DNA from 4 places in the Serratia sp. Nf2 genome. Region 1 is predicted to be linked to each of the others. Evidence: predicted binding sites of a transcription regulator. Region 1 holds the regulator's gene; each other region holds the start of a gene.
What was found. Region 1 encodes PurR, which represses purine synthesis genes. Its sites were predicted from a motif close to CANGCAAACGTTTGCNTG; they were not measured.
Positions count from the first base shown of each region.

Region 2: a site for PurR is predicted at 2,860-2,877, ahead of tusA (sulfurtransferase TusA). Genes of this name have one in related genera too.
Region 3: a site for PurR is predicted at 2,461-2,478, ahead of cvpA (colicin V production protein). Genes of this name have one in related genera too.
Region 4: a site for PurR is predicted at 2,339-2,356, ahead of purM (phosphoribosylformylglycinamidine cyclo-ligase). Genes of this name have one in related genera too.

Region 1 covers NZ_PYTW01000003.1:142,696-146,917, forward strand. Annotated here, with positions in the region: gene C9411_RS08455 (C40 family peptidase) at 1-685, shown strand, start outside; gene sodB (superoxide dismutase [Fe]) at 885-1,463, shown strand; gene C9411_RS08465 (YnhF family membrane protein) at 1,525-1,614, opposite strand; gene purR (HTH-type transcriptional repressor PurR) at 1,939-2,964, shown strand; gene punR (DNA-binding transcriptional activator PunR) at 2,961-3,905, opposite strand; gene punC (purine nucleoside transporter PunC) at 4,029-4,222, shown strand, end outside.
Region 2 covers NZ_PYTW01000007.1:55,808-60,029, forward strand. Annotated here, with positions in the region: gene C9411_RS16200 (zinc/cadmium/mercury/lead-transporting ATPase) at 119-2,437, shown strand; gene tusA (sulfurtransferase TusA) at 2,527-2,772, opposite strand; gene C9411_RS16210 (7-cyano-7-deazaguanine/7-aminomethyl-7-deazaguanine transporter) at 2,993-3,652, shown strand; gene C9411_RS16215 (GNAT family N-acetyltransferase) at 3,694-4,128, shown strand; gene C9411_RS16220 (DcrB family lipoprotein) at 4,209-4,222, shown strand, end outside.
Region 3 covers NZ_PYTW01000008.1:159,553-163,774, reverse strand. Annotated here, with positions in the region: gene C9411_RS18150 (UbiX family flavin prenyltransferase) at 1-232, opposite strand, end outside; gene purF (amidophosphoribosyltransferase) at 364-1,881, opposite strand; gene cvpA (colicin V production protein) at 1,903-2,403, opposite strand; gene dedD (cell division protein DedD) at 2,639-3,376, opposite strand; gene folC (bifunctional tetrahydrofolate synthase/dihydrofolate synthase) at 3,377-4,222, opposite strand, start outside.
Region 4 covers NZ_PYTW01000010.1:199,735-203,956, reverse strand. Annotated here, with positions in the region: gene C9411_RS21125 (DUF421 domain-containing protein) at 1-84, opposite strand, end outside; gene uraA (uracil permease) at 194-1,483, opposite strand; gene upp (uracil phosphoribosyltransferase) at 1,560-2,186, opposite strand; gene purM (phosphoribosylformylglycinamidine cyclo-ligase) at 2,442-3,479, shown strand; gene purN (phosphoribosylglycinamide formyltransferase) at 3,479-4,117, shown strand.

The DNA of each region.
Region 1 (4,222 bases):
CAGAAAAAAGAAAGCGGACAAAGCCGCTAAAAAAGCCAAAGTGACGGCCCCTGCGAAAAAAACCAAGACCGCCAAGGCGAAAAGCGAGAAAAGCGCGAAAAAGATCGCCAGCGCCAAACCCAAGGCCAAAGCACAGAAAACCGCCAAGATTAAAGTCACCCCGCCGAAAAAGGGCTATAAAAAAGGCTATGGTCGCCACCGCGAAGCCGGTATGGCCACCGCCAAACTGGCGCGTGACGAAAAGCCGTTAAAACTCAGCCCGGCGCACAAAAAACGCTACCAGCATGCCAAGCAGACCGCGATGGCCAAGCTGATGGATCAGATGGGCAAGCCTTATCGCTGGGGCGGCAGTTCGCCGCGCACCGGTTTCGACTGCAGCGGCCTTATCTATTACGCCTATAAAGACGTGGTGAAAATCAAAATGCCGCGCACCGCCAACGAAATGTATCACCTGCGCGACGCGGCGCCGATCAAGAAAAGCGAACTGGAAAGCGGCGATCTGGTGTTCTTCCGCATCAACAACCGCGGCGTGGCGGACCATGTTGGCGTCTACCTGGGCAACGGCAAATTCATCCAGTCGCCGCGCACCGGCGAAGAGATCCGCATCAGCCAGCTCGACAATGACTATTGGCAGAACCACTACATCGGCGCACGCCGCGTAGTGACGCCGAAAACCATTCGTTAATGCCCTGCTCTGCGCGGTTGCGGCCTGGGTCGCAACCGCCTGTTCAAGCTCTCGCCCATCGCACCACCCCACGCGCATTTCTCGCTTTTCTTCCTGTTTTTTATGATGAAAATTGTTAAGATTGAAAGACCACAATAAAAAACGGCCCATATGACTCTCGCCCCGGCGGGAAGCGAATGGCGCTGTAAAGGAGGAAGCAATGTCGTTTGAATTACCTGCATTACCGTATGAGAAAAACGCGCTCGAGCCGCACATCTCCGCCGAGACCCTGGAATACCACTACGGCAAACACCACAACACCTACGTGGTTAACCTGAACAACCTGGTGAAAGGCAGCGAATTCGAGGGCAAATCGCTCGAAGAGATCATCAAGACCTCTGACGGCGGCGTCTTCAACAACGCCGCGCAGGTGTGGAACCACACCTTCTACTGGCACTGCCTGTCGCCACAGGGCGGCGGTGAACCGCAGGGCGAACTGGCGGTGGCGATCGTCAAATCCTTCGGCTCCTTCGCTGCGTTCAAAGAGCAGTTCACCGATGCCGCAGTGAAAAACTTCGGTGCCGGCTGGACCTGGCTGGTGAAAAAACCGGACGGCGCGCTGGCGATCGTCAACACCTCCAACGCGGCCACCCCGCTGACCGGTGAAGACAAACCGCTGCTGACCGTTGACGTGTGGGAACACGCGTATTACATCGATTACCGCAATGCGCGTCCAAAATACCTGGAAAACTTCTGGGCGTTGGTCAACTGGACCTTCGCCGCGGAAAACCTAGCGTAAGCGCAGGTTCTGAGGTGATGAGGCGCAGCCAGGCTGCGCCTTTTTTATAACCGGGGGTAAATCAGTTCAACGCGGCAACGAAGCTGAAAGCGATAATGACCGCCAACGCGCAGACGGTGGTGAACAGCGACATCTTCAATTCGGTATCCATGACAACTCCTTTAAAATGGGCTTTCCTAAGGATAAAAGGCGCACAATTAGTACGTCAAATCATTTTCCCACAGTTCGCCGATAAAATCTTGTTATCATTTCCCGGTTTATAATCTCGATTACCTCTTCCACTTTTGTTCAATATGCGACAAAATTCGCAGTTCACAACTGCGTACCGGCATCCATGCCCCTCCTGATTAAGCGCTGAAGACTTCAACACACTAAAAACTCAGTTTTCGCTTCTCTGGAGAAGGATCTACGTAGGCAAACGATTAACATCACACTTACATGCTGTAAACATGTGAGTTCAGGAGTCATTCCTTACATGGCAACGATTAAAGATGTGGCCAAACGCGCGGGCGTTTCCACCACCACCGTTTCGCACGTCATCAATAAGACTCGTTTCGTCGCCGAAGAGACCAAAGCGGCCGTGTGGGCCGCCATCAAAGAACTGCACTACTCGCCGAGCGCCGTGGCGCGCAGCCTGAAAGTCAATCACACCAAGTCGATCGGCCTGCTGGCCACCTCGAGCGAAGCGCCCTACTTTGCCGAAGTGATCGAGGCGGTGGAAAACAGCTGCTACAGCAAGGGCTACACCCTGATCCTGTGCAACTCACACAATAATATGGATAAGCAGCGCGCCTATCTGGCGATGCTGGCGCAAAAACGCGTCGACGGCCTGCTGGTCATGTGCTCCGAGTACCCCGATCAGCTGCTGGGCATGCTGGAAGACTACCGTAATATCCCGATGGTGGTGATGGACTGGGGCGCTGCGCGCGGCGACTTCACCGATACCATCATCGATAACGCGTTCGAAGGCGGCTATCTGGCCGGCCGTTACCTGATCGAGCGCGGCCACCGCGATATCGGCGCCATTCCGGGCCAGCTGTCGCGCAACACCGGCGGCGGCCGTCATCAGGGCTTTATGAAGGCGCTGCAGGAAGCGCATATCGACATCCGCGAAGAGTGGATCGTCCAGGGTGACTTTGAGCCGGAGTCCGGCTACAAGGCGATGCACCAAATCCTGTCGCAAAAACAGCGGCCGACCGCGGTATTCTGCGGCGGCGACATCATGGCGATGGGCGCCATCTGCGCGGCCGACGAGCTGGGGCTGCGGGTGCCACAGGATATTTCTGTGATCGGCTATGACAACGTGCGCAACGCCCGCTACTTCACCCCGGCGCTGACTACCATTCACCAGCCGAAAGAGCGTCTGGGCGAAATGGCCTTCACCATGCTGCTGGATCGCATTATCAGCAAACGCGAAGAGTCGCAGGTGATCGAAGTGCATCCGAAGCTGATCGAACGCCGCTCGGTCGCCGACGGCCCGTTCATCGACTACCGCCGCTAATCCCCCGCGCCGGAAGCCTGCGCGGCTTCCGGTTCCACCTCGCTCAGCCACTCCTGATTCAGCGTTTCCCCATCGCCCAGATACGCCAGCAGCCAGCTCATCGCCGGTGACGGTTTATCCTGCTGCCAGGTCAGGCAGCAAGGGCTGGCAGGAAACGGCTGCTGCAGCTGCAACGCCTTCAACTCACCGCGCTGCACCCGCGGCAGCGCCCGATGCGCCGGCATCATGCCGACGCACAGCCCGGCGCACAAACAGTCGAGCGCCGAAGTCCAGTCCGGCACCACCAGCCGCCGCTGGTTATCCAGCGTCCAGGTGACGCGCTTGGGCAGATTGCGCGAGGTGTCCTCCAGGCAAAGCGAAGGATACGGCCGCAGCTGATCGTCATTCAGCGGCCCCGTCAACTGCGCCAGCGGATGTTGCGGGCTGACCACGCACAGCCAGTTCATATAGCCCATGTCGCGGAAGGCGAAGCCGCCGCCGACCGGCACCGCACGGGTGGCACCGATCGCCATATCCGCCCTGCCGTCCACCAAGGCATCCCACACGCCGTTGAACACCTCGGGTTGCAGCATCAATTCGACGTCGGGGAAATGACGGTAGAAATCCAGCACCAGTTGGCGGCTGCGCTGCGGTTTGACGATGATGTCGACCGCGATATTCAGCTGGCCGCGCCACCCGTTAGCCACCTGCTGACAGTGGCGGCGAGTGTCGAGCATTTTTTTGATAACAACTCGCGCATCCTTGATAAACAACGCGCCGGCCGGCGTCAACTCCACGTCGCGGTGACGCCGCTCAAACAGCGGCACCGCCAGCCATTGCTCCAGCTGCCGTACGGTATAGCTCACCGCCGACGGCACCCGGTGCAGCTCCTGCGCCGCCGCGCTGAAACTGCCGGTACGCGCCACTGCGTCGACCACTTCAAGAGAATATTCAGACCACATCGCTTTGCCTTCAATTTTTTTAACAGCACTTTGCAAATATTACCGTTTCACAAGCAGAGATCCAGCCGGATACACTGGCCGGCGCTAAAAACCTGCGACACTAAAATATTAACGAGAAATACCATGCGAAATTCCTTTGGCTTTATGTTCTACCTCGCCGGCCTGAGCATGCTGGGTTATCTGGCGACCGATATGTACCTCCCCGCCTTCGGCGCCATGCGGGAGGAACTGCAAATTTCCGCCGGCGCGGTGAGCGCCAGCCTGAGCATCTTCCTGGCCGGCTTCGCCTTCGCGCAGCTGCTGTGGGGGCCGCTCTC
Region 2 (4,222 bases), on a different contig from region 1:
CCCTTTATAGGCCCGAACGCCGTTAGCAATAATTCTCATCCGGCGCTTGACTCTGGAGTTGACTCCAGGGTGTAGAGTCAGCTGAGCAAACCCGTTTAACAGCCCGAAGGGGGACGTTATGCACAATCAGCAAAACCATAATCATCAGGAACATCACCACGCCGAAGGCGGATGCGGCTGCAACCACAGCCACAGCAAAACTCAACATGGCTGCAGCAGCGAGCCGAAAAACGCCGCCGCACAGGCCGAACACGCCCACCACCATCACGATCATGGCGATAGCGGCAGCTGCACCGCCGCACCCGACGATCCGGACGAGGAAAGCGACAGGCTGGCCGCCGCTCCCCCTTCCGGTAGCCAACGTTTCAGCTGGAAAGTCACCGGCATGGACTGCCCCAGCTGCGCCAAGAAAATCGAAAATGCCGTCATTTCACTCCCCGGCGTCGACAGCGTGCGCGTGCTGTTCGCCACCGAAAAACTGGTGGTCGACGCACAGTCCGACATCAGCCTGCGGATCCAGGACGCGGTCGCCCAAGCCGGCTTTACCCTGCTCGGCACCCAGACCGCCAAAGCCCCCGCGCCGAAAACCTCACGCTTCGGCGAATTCGCACCGCTGCTGCTGTTAACCACCCTGATGATCGTCAGCTGGGTGCTGGATCGGGTTAACCCGGAGCTGGGCCGCATCGCCTTTATCGCCACCACGCTGGTCGGATTGGCGCCGGTAGCCACCAAGGCGCTGCGTCTGATTCGTTCCGGCACGCCGTTCGCCATCGAAACGCTGATGAGCGTGGCGGCCATCGGCGCGCTGTTCATCGGCGCCACCGCCGAGGCGGCGATGGTGCTGCTGCTGTTTATGGTCGGTGAGCTGCTGGAATCCTACGCCGCCAACCGCGCACGGCGCGGGGTGACGGCGCTGATGGAGCTGGTGCCGGAAGATGCGCTGCTGCTGCAAGGTGCGGAGCGCAAACGCGTGCCGGTCGCCAGCCTGCGTCCGGGCGATGTGATTGAAATCGCGCCCGGCGGGCGCCTGCCGGCCGACGCCGAGCTGCTCAATCCGTTCGCCAGCTTCGACGAAAGCGCCCTGACCGGCGAGTCGGTGCCGGTCGAGCGCCAACAGGGTGAGAAAGTGGCCGCCGGCAGCCTGTCCGTCGATCAGGCGGCGCAGATGAAGGTGATCTCCGAGCCCGGCAAAAACGCCATCGACCGCATTTTGCAGCTGATTGAAGAGGCCGAAGAGCGCCGCGCGCCGATCGAACGCTTCCTCGATCGGTTCAGCCGTTATTACACCCCGGCCATTATGCTGCTGGCCGTCGCGGTGATCCTGCTGCCGCCGCTGCTGTTCTCGCAGCCGTGGGATACCTGGATCTATCGCGGCCTGACGCTGCTGCTGATCGGTTGCCCATGCGCATTGGTGATCTCGACTCCGGCGGCCATTACATCCGGGCTGGCAGCCGCCACGCGGCGCGGCGCGCTGATTAAAGGCGGTGCGGCGCTGGAACAGCTGGGCCAGATACAAACCATCGCCTTCGATAAAACCGGTACCCTGACCGAAGGCAAGCCGACGGTGACCGACGTGCTGCCGATCGGCGCGCGCACCGAACAGCGGCTGCTGCAGCTTGCCGCCGCGGTGGAAGCCGGTTCACATCACCCGCTGGCGCAGGCGATCATCAACCGCGCCGCCGAAAGCGGGACTGAGCTGCCGCTGGCGCAGGCGCGCCGCGCGCTGGCCGGCGTCGGCGTGGAAGGGATCGTGGACGGCAAGACCGTGCTGATCAGCGCGCCGGGCAAGCTGGCACCGGGCCAGCTCGACGCTCAATGGCAGAGCCAGGTAGACAAGCTGGAAAACGCCGGCAAAACGGCGGTGGTGGTGCTGGAAGACGGCGCGCCCATCGGCTTGCTGGCGCTGCGCGATACGCTGCGCGGCGACGCCAAACAGGCGATAGCCGAACTGAACGCGCTGGGTATTCGCGGCGTGATGCTGACCGGCGACAACCCGCGCGCCGCCGCGGCGATCGCCGGCGAGCTGGGCCTCGACTATCGTGCCGGCCTGCTGCCGGAAGATAAGGTCAGCGCGGTCACCGAATTGAGCGAACTGCGCCCGACGGCGATGATCGGCGACGGCATCAACGACGCCCCGGCGATGAAGGCCTCCAGCATCGGCATCGCCATGGGCAGCGGCACCGACGTGGCATTGGAAACCGCCGACGCCGCCCTAACCCACAACCGGCTGGTAGGCATCGCGGAGATGATCCGCATCTCGCGCGCCACCCACGCCAATATCCGGCAGAACATCACCATCGCATTGGGGCTGAAGGGGGTCTTCCTGATCACCAGCCTGCTGGGGCTGACCGGTTTGTGGCTGGCGGTGCTGGCCGACTCCGGCGCCACCGCGCTGGTCACCGCCAACGCGCTGCGGCTGTTGAAAAAGCGCAGCTAAGTTCGGAAAGTAATACGGGCGCGGCATAGCGCGCCCGTTGTCATTTCGGGGAAAGGAACTTTTCCTTCATCAACACGACCGTGTCGCCGTTATACACCTTTACGCAGCAGATAACGGTATGGCGCCTGCTCGGTCTCCTGCGCCACCAGCGTATGCTCCATAAAGCGGCAGAACCCCGGAATATCGCGGGTGGTGGCTGGATCGTCGGCGATAATCAGCAGCGTTTCGCCGTTGTCCATATGGCGCACGGTTTTGCGCACCATCATTACCGGTTCCGGGCAACGCAGGCCCAGCGCGTCGAGCGTCTGGTCTGCCTGGGCAAATAAGTCAGTCATGCAATTTTTCTCGTTCAAAAACGATCGGCGAACGCTCGCCGCATCTCATTAGCGCCTAGTTTACGCCGGTAGTTTTTCTGCGCAAGATGCGTTAACGTTTGCGTTAAATTTAACCATTGCATTGGTTGCGCAAACGCGTATCATGCCGCCGCGCAGCGTTTTTTGCTGTTTTGACAAGACACACTGGGTTCCCTCACCCCACTGCTAAAAAGGCTACAATATGTATTCGTTTACCGCACAGCAGCGCTTCACGGCGTTGGTCTGGCTTTCGCTGTTTCATATCGCCATCATTACCTCCAGCAACTACCTGGTGCAGCTGCCGATCACCGTTTTCGGCTTCCATACCACCTGGGGCGCCTTTACCTTCCCGTTTATCTTCCTCGCAACCGATCTGACCGTGCGCATTTTCGGCGCGCCGCTGGCGCGGCGGATTATCCTGGCGGTGATGGTGCCGGCGCTGTTCATCTCTTACGTGATCTCCACCGTCACCTATCAGGGAGAATGGCAGGGCTTCGCGGCGCTGGGCAGTTTTAACCTGTTCGTGGCGCGCATTGCCGTGGCCAGCTTTATGGCCTACGTACTCGGCCAGATCCTCGACGTTCACGTCTTTAACCGCCTGCGCCAGCGCAGCGCCTGGTGGGTGGCGCCGGCGGCGGCGATGTTCTTCGGCAACATCAGCGATACGCTGGCGTTCTTCTTCATCGCCTTCTACAAGAGCAGCGATCCCTTCATGGCCAATAACTGGGTGGAGATCGCGCTGGTGGATTACAGTTTCAAGGTGATGATCTGCCTACTGTTCTTCCTGCCGATGTACGGCGTGTTGCTGAACATGCTGCTCAAACGCATCGCAGCGCGCAGCGGCAGCCTGCAGCCGAGCTGAGTCGTGTTATTCTGGGCGGCCCTATCCTTTGGAGGCCGCTCATGACCCCAATCGTCCGCACCGCCACGCTCGAAGAAATCCACCGCCTTTACCAACGCATCCCCGAATTCGGCGGCCTGCATAGCCTGGCCGATCTGCAGCGGCGTATCGGTGCCGCCCCCGCCAGCCTGTTGATCGCCGAGATAGGCGGGCAGCCGGCCGGTTTCAAACTCGGTTATCAACGGCAGGAAACGGTGTTTTACAGCTGGCTGGGTGGCGTGCTGCCGACATGCCGTCGCCACGGCGTGGCGCAGGCCTTGTTGGCCGAACAGGAACGCTGGGCGCGGGCGCAGGGCTATCGCCAACTGACGGTCAAAACCCGTAACCGGTTCCGCGCCATGCTGACGATGCTGCTCGCCCATCACTATCAGATTGTTCAGCTGGAAAAGATAGGCGAAGTGGCTGATTATCGGCTATTACTGGAAAAAAACTTGTGACAACATCTGCCTTGCATTTCAACCTGGAATAGGTTGCGATACGACAGTGAATCCCTACCGGAAAGGAAGAAGGAAGCCCGATGCGTAAAGTAGC
Region 3 (4,222 bases), on a different contig from region 1:
TGAAGGAGCCGGAGGAGATGCCGGCGGCGATGTCGCGCGCATCGTGCACCACGTCGGCCAGCGCCTGCACTTCCCGCAGGCTGTACGGCGTTTCCAGCGCCAGCGTCTGCCTTGCTGCGTTGCTCATCACCAAATGGGTTTCCACCTCTGCGACGTCGCGCAAAACCTGTAACAGGCGCACGCCGTAGATAGCGCCGCTGGCGCCGGAAATGCCGATGATGAGTCGTTTCATGGAAAATGGCCTCTGCCGTAAAAAGTAAGATCAGGCAGACTTTGCCGCAATGGCGAGGGATAAGCAAGTCGGAGGAGCAAGGCGCACCGCCGCAGACGCGGCGATGCACCTTGAGGGATCAACGCAGGGGGTTAGCCTTCGTTGTGCAGTTCCAGATTTTCCGCTTCGGTTTGCACCCGCAGCGCCTTGGCGTCGTCGCTGCGCAGCGACTCCAGGTATTCCAGATAGCTTTGGTCGACGTCTTTGGTCACGTAGATGCCGTTGAACACCGAGCATTCGAACTGGGTGATGTCCGGGTTTTCTTCGCGCACCGCTTCGATCAGATCGTCCAGGTCCTGGAAAATCAGCCCGTCGGCGCCGATGATCTGGCGGATCTCATCCACTTCACGCCCGTGGGCAATCAGTTCGTTGGCGCTTGGCATGTCGATGCCGTAGACGTTCGGGAAACGCACTTCCGGCGCGGCGGAAGCCAGGTACACGCGCTTGGCACCCGCTTCGCGCGCCATTTCGACGATCTGTTCCGACGTGGTGCCGCGCACGATGGAGTCATCCACCAGCAGCACGTTCTTGTCGCGGAACTCGGCGCGGTTGGCGTTCAGCTTGCGGCGCACCGACTGACGACGCGCCTGCTGGCCCGGCATGATAAAGGTGCGGCCGACGTAGCGGTTCTTCACGAAGCCCTGGCGGTATGGCTTCTCGAGAATGCGTGCGATCTCCAGCGCGATGTCGCAGGAGGTTTCCGGAATCGGGATCACCACGTCGATGTCCAGATCTTCCCACTCGCGGGCGATCTTTTCGCCCAGCTTCTGGCCCATGCGCACACGGGCGCTGTAGACCGAGATCTTGTCCATAAAGGAGTCCGGGCGCGCGAAATAAACGTATTCGAACAGGCACGGGTTGGTTTTCGGGTTCTCTGCGCACTGGCGAGTGAACAGCTGGCCCTTGGTGGTGATGTACACCGCTTCACCCGGCGCCACGTCGCGCAGGAATTCAAAGCCCAGGGTATCCAGCGCCACGCTCTCGGAAGCCACCATGTACTCGCTGCGGCCATCTTCCAGCGTGCGCTTGCCGATCACCAGCGGGCGAATGCCGTTCGGATCGCGGAACGCCAGCAGGCCGTGGCCGATGATCATCGCTACGCAGGCGTAAGCGCCGCGCAGTTGCTGATGCATGGCGGCGACCGCGGTAAAGATGTTGTCAGCCTCCAGCGGGTAATGCGGGAAACGGTCCAGCTCGCTGGCCAGCACGTTCAGCAGGATTTCCGAGTCGGAGGTGGTGTTGACATGGCGGCGGCCGCTTTCGAACAGCTTTTGGCGCAGCTCATGGGCGTTGGTCAGGTTACCGTTGTGGGCCAGCGTAATGCCGAACGGCGAGTTGACGTAGAAAGGCTGGGCCTCAGAGGCGCTCGAGCTGCCGGCCGTCGGGTAACGCACATGGCCAATGCCCATGTTGCCCTGCAAGCGTTGCATATGGCGCGCCTCAAACACATCCTTCACCAGACCGTTGGCTTTACGCAAACGGAACCCATTGTGGGCGTCAATGGTGACGATGCCTGCGGCATCCTGGCCCCGGTGCTGAAGCACCGTCAGCGCATCATAAATCGACTGGTTTACCGGCATGAAACCGGCGATACCGACAATACCGCACATGTTGTCTTTTCCTCATCAGCGCTACCGCCCCGGCAATTGGGTCGGCAAGAAACTCGACGTGCTCTGCAGGTAGTCAAAGAACCACCTGATGACGTAACTGAACTGGGGAATGAGCTGCGACTGTTTCCAGTCGGCACTCTGTGAAAAGCCGGTAAAGGTGTCCAGGAAGAACAGGATCGCCGCGACGATCAACACTCCGCGCAGCGCGCCGAAGCAGATGCCCAACACCCGGTCGGTGCCCGACAACCCGGTTTTCTCTACCAGTGAGCTAATCACATAGTTAACAATAGCCCCTACGATCAAGGTCGCGATGAACAAAATCGCGATCGCGATACCGTTTCGCACCAGTTCATCTTCAAAACGAGTGAAATAGACCGCAAGGTAAGAGTAGAAATGGCTGGCAACAAAAAACGCACATCCCCATGTCACAAGTGACAATGCTTCGCGAACAAACCCTCGGATCAGGCTCACCAGAGCCGAAAATCCAATCACCGCTATAATGACGTAATCAATCCAGACCATGAACTATTCCAATGATGAATCGCCCCTGCATCCAATTCGCGGCGAATTCTAACAGAAAAAGAAAACGTTTGCGTAGGGGATTTCCTACCACGTTACAAATAAAAAGCGGCGATCAAAAAATTCCCAATCGCCGCGCCTACATAGGTGATTTCGCCTGTAAAAGGCGCGGTTTTTCTTGCGATCTCTCCACCACTCCTTAATTCAGGGGCGCATCCTGCTGCGCCCCTGCGGGGTTTTAACGGCCGTACGGTTTCACCTGCCCGCTCAGCCCGCTGATCGAGTTCAGCGACGGCAGCGCCGCCTGCAGCTTCTGCCTGGAGGCATCCGGGCCGACGTAGATGCGGGTGATCTGCCCCTGCACCGGCGTTGACGGCACGGTAAAGGCGCGATAGCCCGAGAGGCGCAGCGAGGCGACAATCTCGTTCGCCTTGGCGGCGTTTTTCAACGCCCCGAGCTGCACGACATAGGCTTGCCCTGCCGGCGCTTTTTCTTCCGTCGGTTTCGGCTGCGGCGCCGGTTCAGGCTTCGGCGTCGGTTCAGGTTTCGGCGCCGGCTTCACTTCCACCGGCTTCGGTTGCGGTGTCGGTTTCGGCTTCACTTCTACCGGTTTGGTTTCCACCGGTTTCGGCTTAGGCTGTGGCACCGGCTGAGGACGCGTTTCGACCGGCGGCGGCGCCACCTGCGTCGGTTGCTGAGCGCTCTGCCGCACTGCCTGTTGCGCCGCCGCTTCGTTGGCCGCCTGCTGCTCGACCAGCGCGCCCGCCCCTTCCGGCGGCTGCGCCGGCAGCGGTTGCGTCACCGGCGGCAGCACGTCGTTCTCCTCGACGTCGCCCGCCTTCGGCACCAACGGAATGGCCGCGAATTCATCCTCGTAATGCTTCTTTTTGCCGTCCAGCAGCCCTGGCAGGATGATTACCCCCAGCGCCACCAGAATCACGGTTCCGACCAGTCGGTTCTGAAATTTACTCGCCACTCACACTCCCCGCATCTCGTCTAACGCCGCCATCACCTGCGCCACGGTGTGGAACGATCCACAGACGATCACAATATCCTGTTTATCAGCATCCTGCATAGCCTGCCGCCAGGCAGTTTCGACATCATTAAAGCGGCGCGGTTCCGTCAGATGTTGCGCCAGCTGTTCGACGCTGGCGCCGCGCGGCCCGTCGAGCGGCGCGCAGTACCATTCATCCACCTGCTCGCTGAGGCAGGCCAGCGTGCCGGCGATGTCCTTGTCCGACAGCATGCCCACCACCGCGCGCACCTTGCCGCCGTCGCGCGGCAGTTTGGCCAGGCGCCCGGCCAGATAGCCGGCGGCGTGCGGGTTGTGCGCCACGTCGAGGATCAGCATCGGCTCCCGCCGCACGATCTGGAAACGCCCCGGCAGCGTCGCCTGCTGCAGCCCGGTGAAAATCGCGCGTTCGTCGATTTCCAGCGGGGAGCAGTTCAGCGCCGCCAGCGCGGTAGCGGCGTTGGCCAGCGGTACGTTCGGCGTCGGCAGATCGGTCAGCAGCGTGTCGCCACCCTGCCACTGCCAGCGATCGCCCTGCTCGCTGAAGCGCCAGGCTTCACCGCGGCGATACAGCGGCGCGCTCAGCGTTTCGGCAACCTGACGAATGCTCTCCGGCATGTCGGGTTCGCCCACCACCGCCGGCTTGCCGCTGCGGAAAATGCCGGCCTTTTCACGGCCGATGCTTTCGCGATCGTTGCCCAGCCAGTCGGTATGATCGAGCGCGATGCTGGTGATCACCGCCACGCTCGGATCGACGATGTTGGTCGCGTCGAGACGCCCGCCCAGGCCCACTTCCAGGATCACCACGTC
Region 4 (4,222 bases), on a different contig from region 1:
GGTCTTTCCCGACAGGTTCAGGTGGGTGATAACAATGACAAAGCCAATCACAAATTTGAGCAAAATATATCCGTAGTACTCCATACCCTCTTTCCTTTTAACCGATGTTGTTAATGCTATCAGCTACTTTATCCCAACGGATATAAATGCAAAAACACGAATAAAAAGGGCAGCCCCTGGGCTGCCCTTTTCGTTACTTCTGCTCCGCCGGTTCGTCCGGCGCGTCAAGCACCTCTTCTTCCTTGCGGAACAGGCTGATGACCTTGAACAGCAGGCTCAGGCCAATGCCGACGATGGTCGCCAGCGCCATGCCTTTCAGCTCCGCCGCGCCGATATGCACCTTGGCGCCGCTCACGCCGATGATCAGGATCACCGAGGTCAAAATCAGGTTTTGCGCCTTGTTGTAATCCACTTTGGACTCGATCAGCACGCGAATGCCCGAGGCGCCGATCACGCCGTACAGCAGCAGGGAAACGCCCCCCATTACCGGCACCGGCACCGCCTGGATCGCCGCCGCCAGCTTGCCGATGCAGGACAGCAGGATCGCCAGCACCGCCGCGCCGCCGATCACCCAAGTGCTGTAGACCTTGGTGATAGCCATCACGCCGATATTCTCGCCGTAGGTGGTGTTCGGCGTAGAGCCGAAGAAGCCGGAGAACACCGTCGAGATACCGTTGGCGAACATCGAGCGGTGCAGGCCCGGATCGCGGATCAGGTCTTTTTTCACGATGTTGGCGGTCACCACCAGGTGGCCGACGTGCTCAGCGATCACCACCAGCGCCGCCGGCAGAATGGTGAAGATGGCGAACCACTCAAAGCGCGGGGTGTAGAAGGTCGGCAGTGCGAACCAGTGCGCCTCGCGGATCGGGGTCAAATCCACCACGCCCATGAAGAACGACAGCGCATAGCCCACCAGCACGCCGATCAGGATCGGGATAATCGCCAGGAAGCCGCGGAACAGCACCGAGCCGAGCACCGTGACCCCCAGCGTCACCAGCGAAATGGTGATGGTGGTCGAGTCGGCGCTGGTGCCTTCCGCCGGCAGCAGCCCCGCCATGTTGGCCGCCACGCCCGCCAGCTCCAGCCCGATGACGGCGACGATCGCCCCCATCGCCGCCGGCGGGAACATCACGTCCAGCCAGCCGGTGCCGGCTTTTTTCACGATCAGCGCCACCAGGCAGAACAGCACGCCGCACATGATGAAACCGCCCAACGCCACTTCATAACCGAGCGGCAACAGCAGCAGCACCGGCGAGATAAACGCGAAGCTGGAACCGAGGTAGGCCGGGATTTTGCCTTTACAGATGAACAGATACAGCAGCGTGCCGATGCCGTTGAACAGCAGCACGGTCGCCGGGTTGATCTTGAACAGGATAGGCACCAGCACCGTAGCGCCGAACATGGCGAACAGGTGCTGGAAGCTGAGCGGAATGGTCTGGAGCAGCGGCGGGCGCTCGCTGACGCCGATGGCGCGACGGGTCATGTGTGCTTTTCCTCGGTTTATTGGTTTTATAGGTTTTAGTCAAAAAAAAGCCGACTCGTTAAGTCGGCTTAAATGTTTACTTGGTACCAAATATCTTGTCGCCCGCATCACCCAGGCCAGGCACGATGTAACCCTTGTCGTTCAGGCACTGATCGATGGAGGCGGTGTACAGCTCGACGTCCGGGTGCGCTTTCTCCAGCGCGGCGATGCCTTCCGGCGCCGCCACCAGAACCAGCACCTTGATGCTGTGGCAGCCGGCTTTCTTCAGCAGATCGATAGTGGCGATCATCGAACCGCCGGTGGCCAGCATTGGGTCGACGACCAGCGCCATGCGCTCTTCGATGTTGGAAACCAGCTTCTGGAAGTACGGCACCGGCTCCAGAGTTTCTTCGTCGCGGTATACGCCCACCACGCTGATGCGCGCACTCGGCACGTGCTCCAGCACCCCTTCCATCATGCCCAGGCCTGCGCGCAGGATCGGTACTACGGTAATCTTTTTCCCTTTGATCTGCTCCACTTCAACTGGCCCGCACCAGCCTTCGATGGTGACTTTTTCCGTCTCCAGATCGGCGGTCGCTTCATAGGTCAGTAAACTACCCACTTCTGAGGCCAGCTCACGGAAGCGTTTGGTGCTGATGTCATTTTCGCGCATCAGGCCAAGCTTGTGTTTTACCAGCGGGTGTTTCACCTCAACGATCTTCATCATTTTTCTCCTATTAAGGTGGTTGCGGCCAAAAAAATCGCGGGATTATACCGCCTTTTTTTCGCCGCGCCACCCACAATAGCCCGATCGGGATCAACAAAAGTTTGAATATCAGTATAGATGACGAAAAAGCAGAGCCGGTTCACAAGCCGCTCGCAAACGTTTGCCTGCGCTGTTAGAATTGCCGCGCCTTATTCCGGAATCAACATCGGAAGCACAGTTTTCAAACCGCAAACCGTCGTGGGGAATCGCGCAGTGACCGACAAAACCTCTCTCAGCTATAAAGACGCAGGTGTCGATATCGATGCAGGCAACGCATTGGTAGATCGCATCAAAGGTGTAGTTAAACAGACCCGTCGCCCGGAAGTGATGGGCGGTCTGGGCGGGTTTGGCGCCCTGTGTGCGTTGCCGCAGAAATACCGCGAGCCGGTGCTGGTTTCCGGTACCGACGGCGTGGGCACCAAGCTGCGTCTGGCGATGGATCTGAAACGCCACGACACCATCGGCATCGATCTGGTGGCGATGTGCGTCAACGATCTGGTGGTTCAGGGCGCCGAGCCATTGTTCTTCCTCGACTACTACGCGACCGGCAAGCTGGATGTAGACACCGCGGCCAGCGTGATCACCGGCATCGCCGAGGGCTGCAAACAGTCCGGCTGTGCGCTGGTGGGCGGCGAAACCGCTGAAATGCCGGGCATGTACCACGGCGAAGATTACGACGTGGCCGGTTTCTGCGTCGGCGTGGTCGAAAAATCCGAGATCATCGACGGCAGCAAAGTGCAGTCCGGCGACGCGCTGATCGCTCTGGGCGCTTCCGGCCCGCACTCCAACGGCTACTCGCTGGTGCGCAAAATCCTGGAAGTGAGCAACACCGATCCGACCGCCACCCAGCTGGAAGGCAAACCGCTGGCCGACCACCTGCTGGCGCCGACCAAGATTTACGTGAAGTCCGTGCTGGAGCTGATCGAGAAGGCGGACGTACACGCCATCGCTCACCTCACCGGCGGCGGCTTCTGGGAAAACATTCCACGCGTGCTGCCGGAAGGTATGCAGGCAGTGATCGACGAAGCCAGCTGGCAGTGGCCGGCGGTGTTCACCTGGCTGCAGCAGGCCGGCAACGTCAGCCGTCATGAAATGTACCGCACCTTCAACTGCGGCGTAGGCATGGTCATCGCCCTGCCGGAAGCCGAAGTGGAAGCGGCCATCGCGCTGCTGACCGCGGCAGGTGAAAAAGCGTGGAAAATCGGTAAACTGACCGCCTCTTCCGACGAACAACAAGTGGTCATCAACTGATGAAAAAGATCGTGGTGTTGGTCTCCGGCCAGGGGAGCAATCTCCAGGCGCTGATTGACGCCTGCCAGCAGGGCCGCATCGCCGCCGAGATCGTGGCGGTGTTCAGCAACAAGGCGCAGGCTTACGGCCTGCAGCGCGCCGAGGCGGCCGGCATCGCCGCTCAGGCGCTGGATGCCAAAGCCTACGCCGATCGCGCGGCGTTCGACGCCGCGTTGGCGGACGCTATCGACCAACACCAGCCCGATCTGGTGGTGCTGGCCGGCTACATGCGTATCCTCAGCCCACAGTTCGTGCAGCGCTATGCCGGCCGCATGCTGAACATCCACCCTTCCCTGCTGCCGAAATACCCGGGGCTGCATACGCATCGTCAGGCCATCGACAACGGCGACAGCGAACACGGCACCTCGGTACACTTCGTGACCGAACAGCTCGACGGCGGCCCGGTGATTTTGCAGGCCAAGGTGCCGATTTTCGCTGACGACGAAGAGGATGACGTGGTTGAACGGGTGCAAACCCAGGAACACACGATCTATCCACTGGTGGTGAGCTGGTTCGTCGACGGCCGCCTGGCGATGCGCGATGGCGCCGCCTGGCTGGACGGCGAACGCCTGCCTGAGCAGGGTCACGCCGCCGACTGATGCGCGCAGCCTGAACCTTGCCTAAACGGCGCCCACGCGGCGCCGTTTTTTTTCGCCTTCTTCCATTCTGTGAAGTTATACTTTGCACAATTTCACGGCACAGAG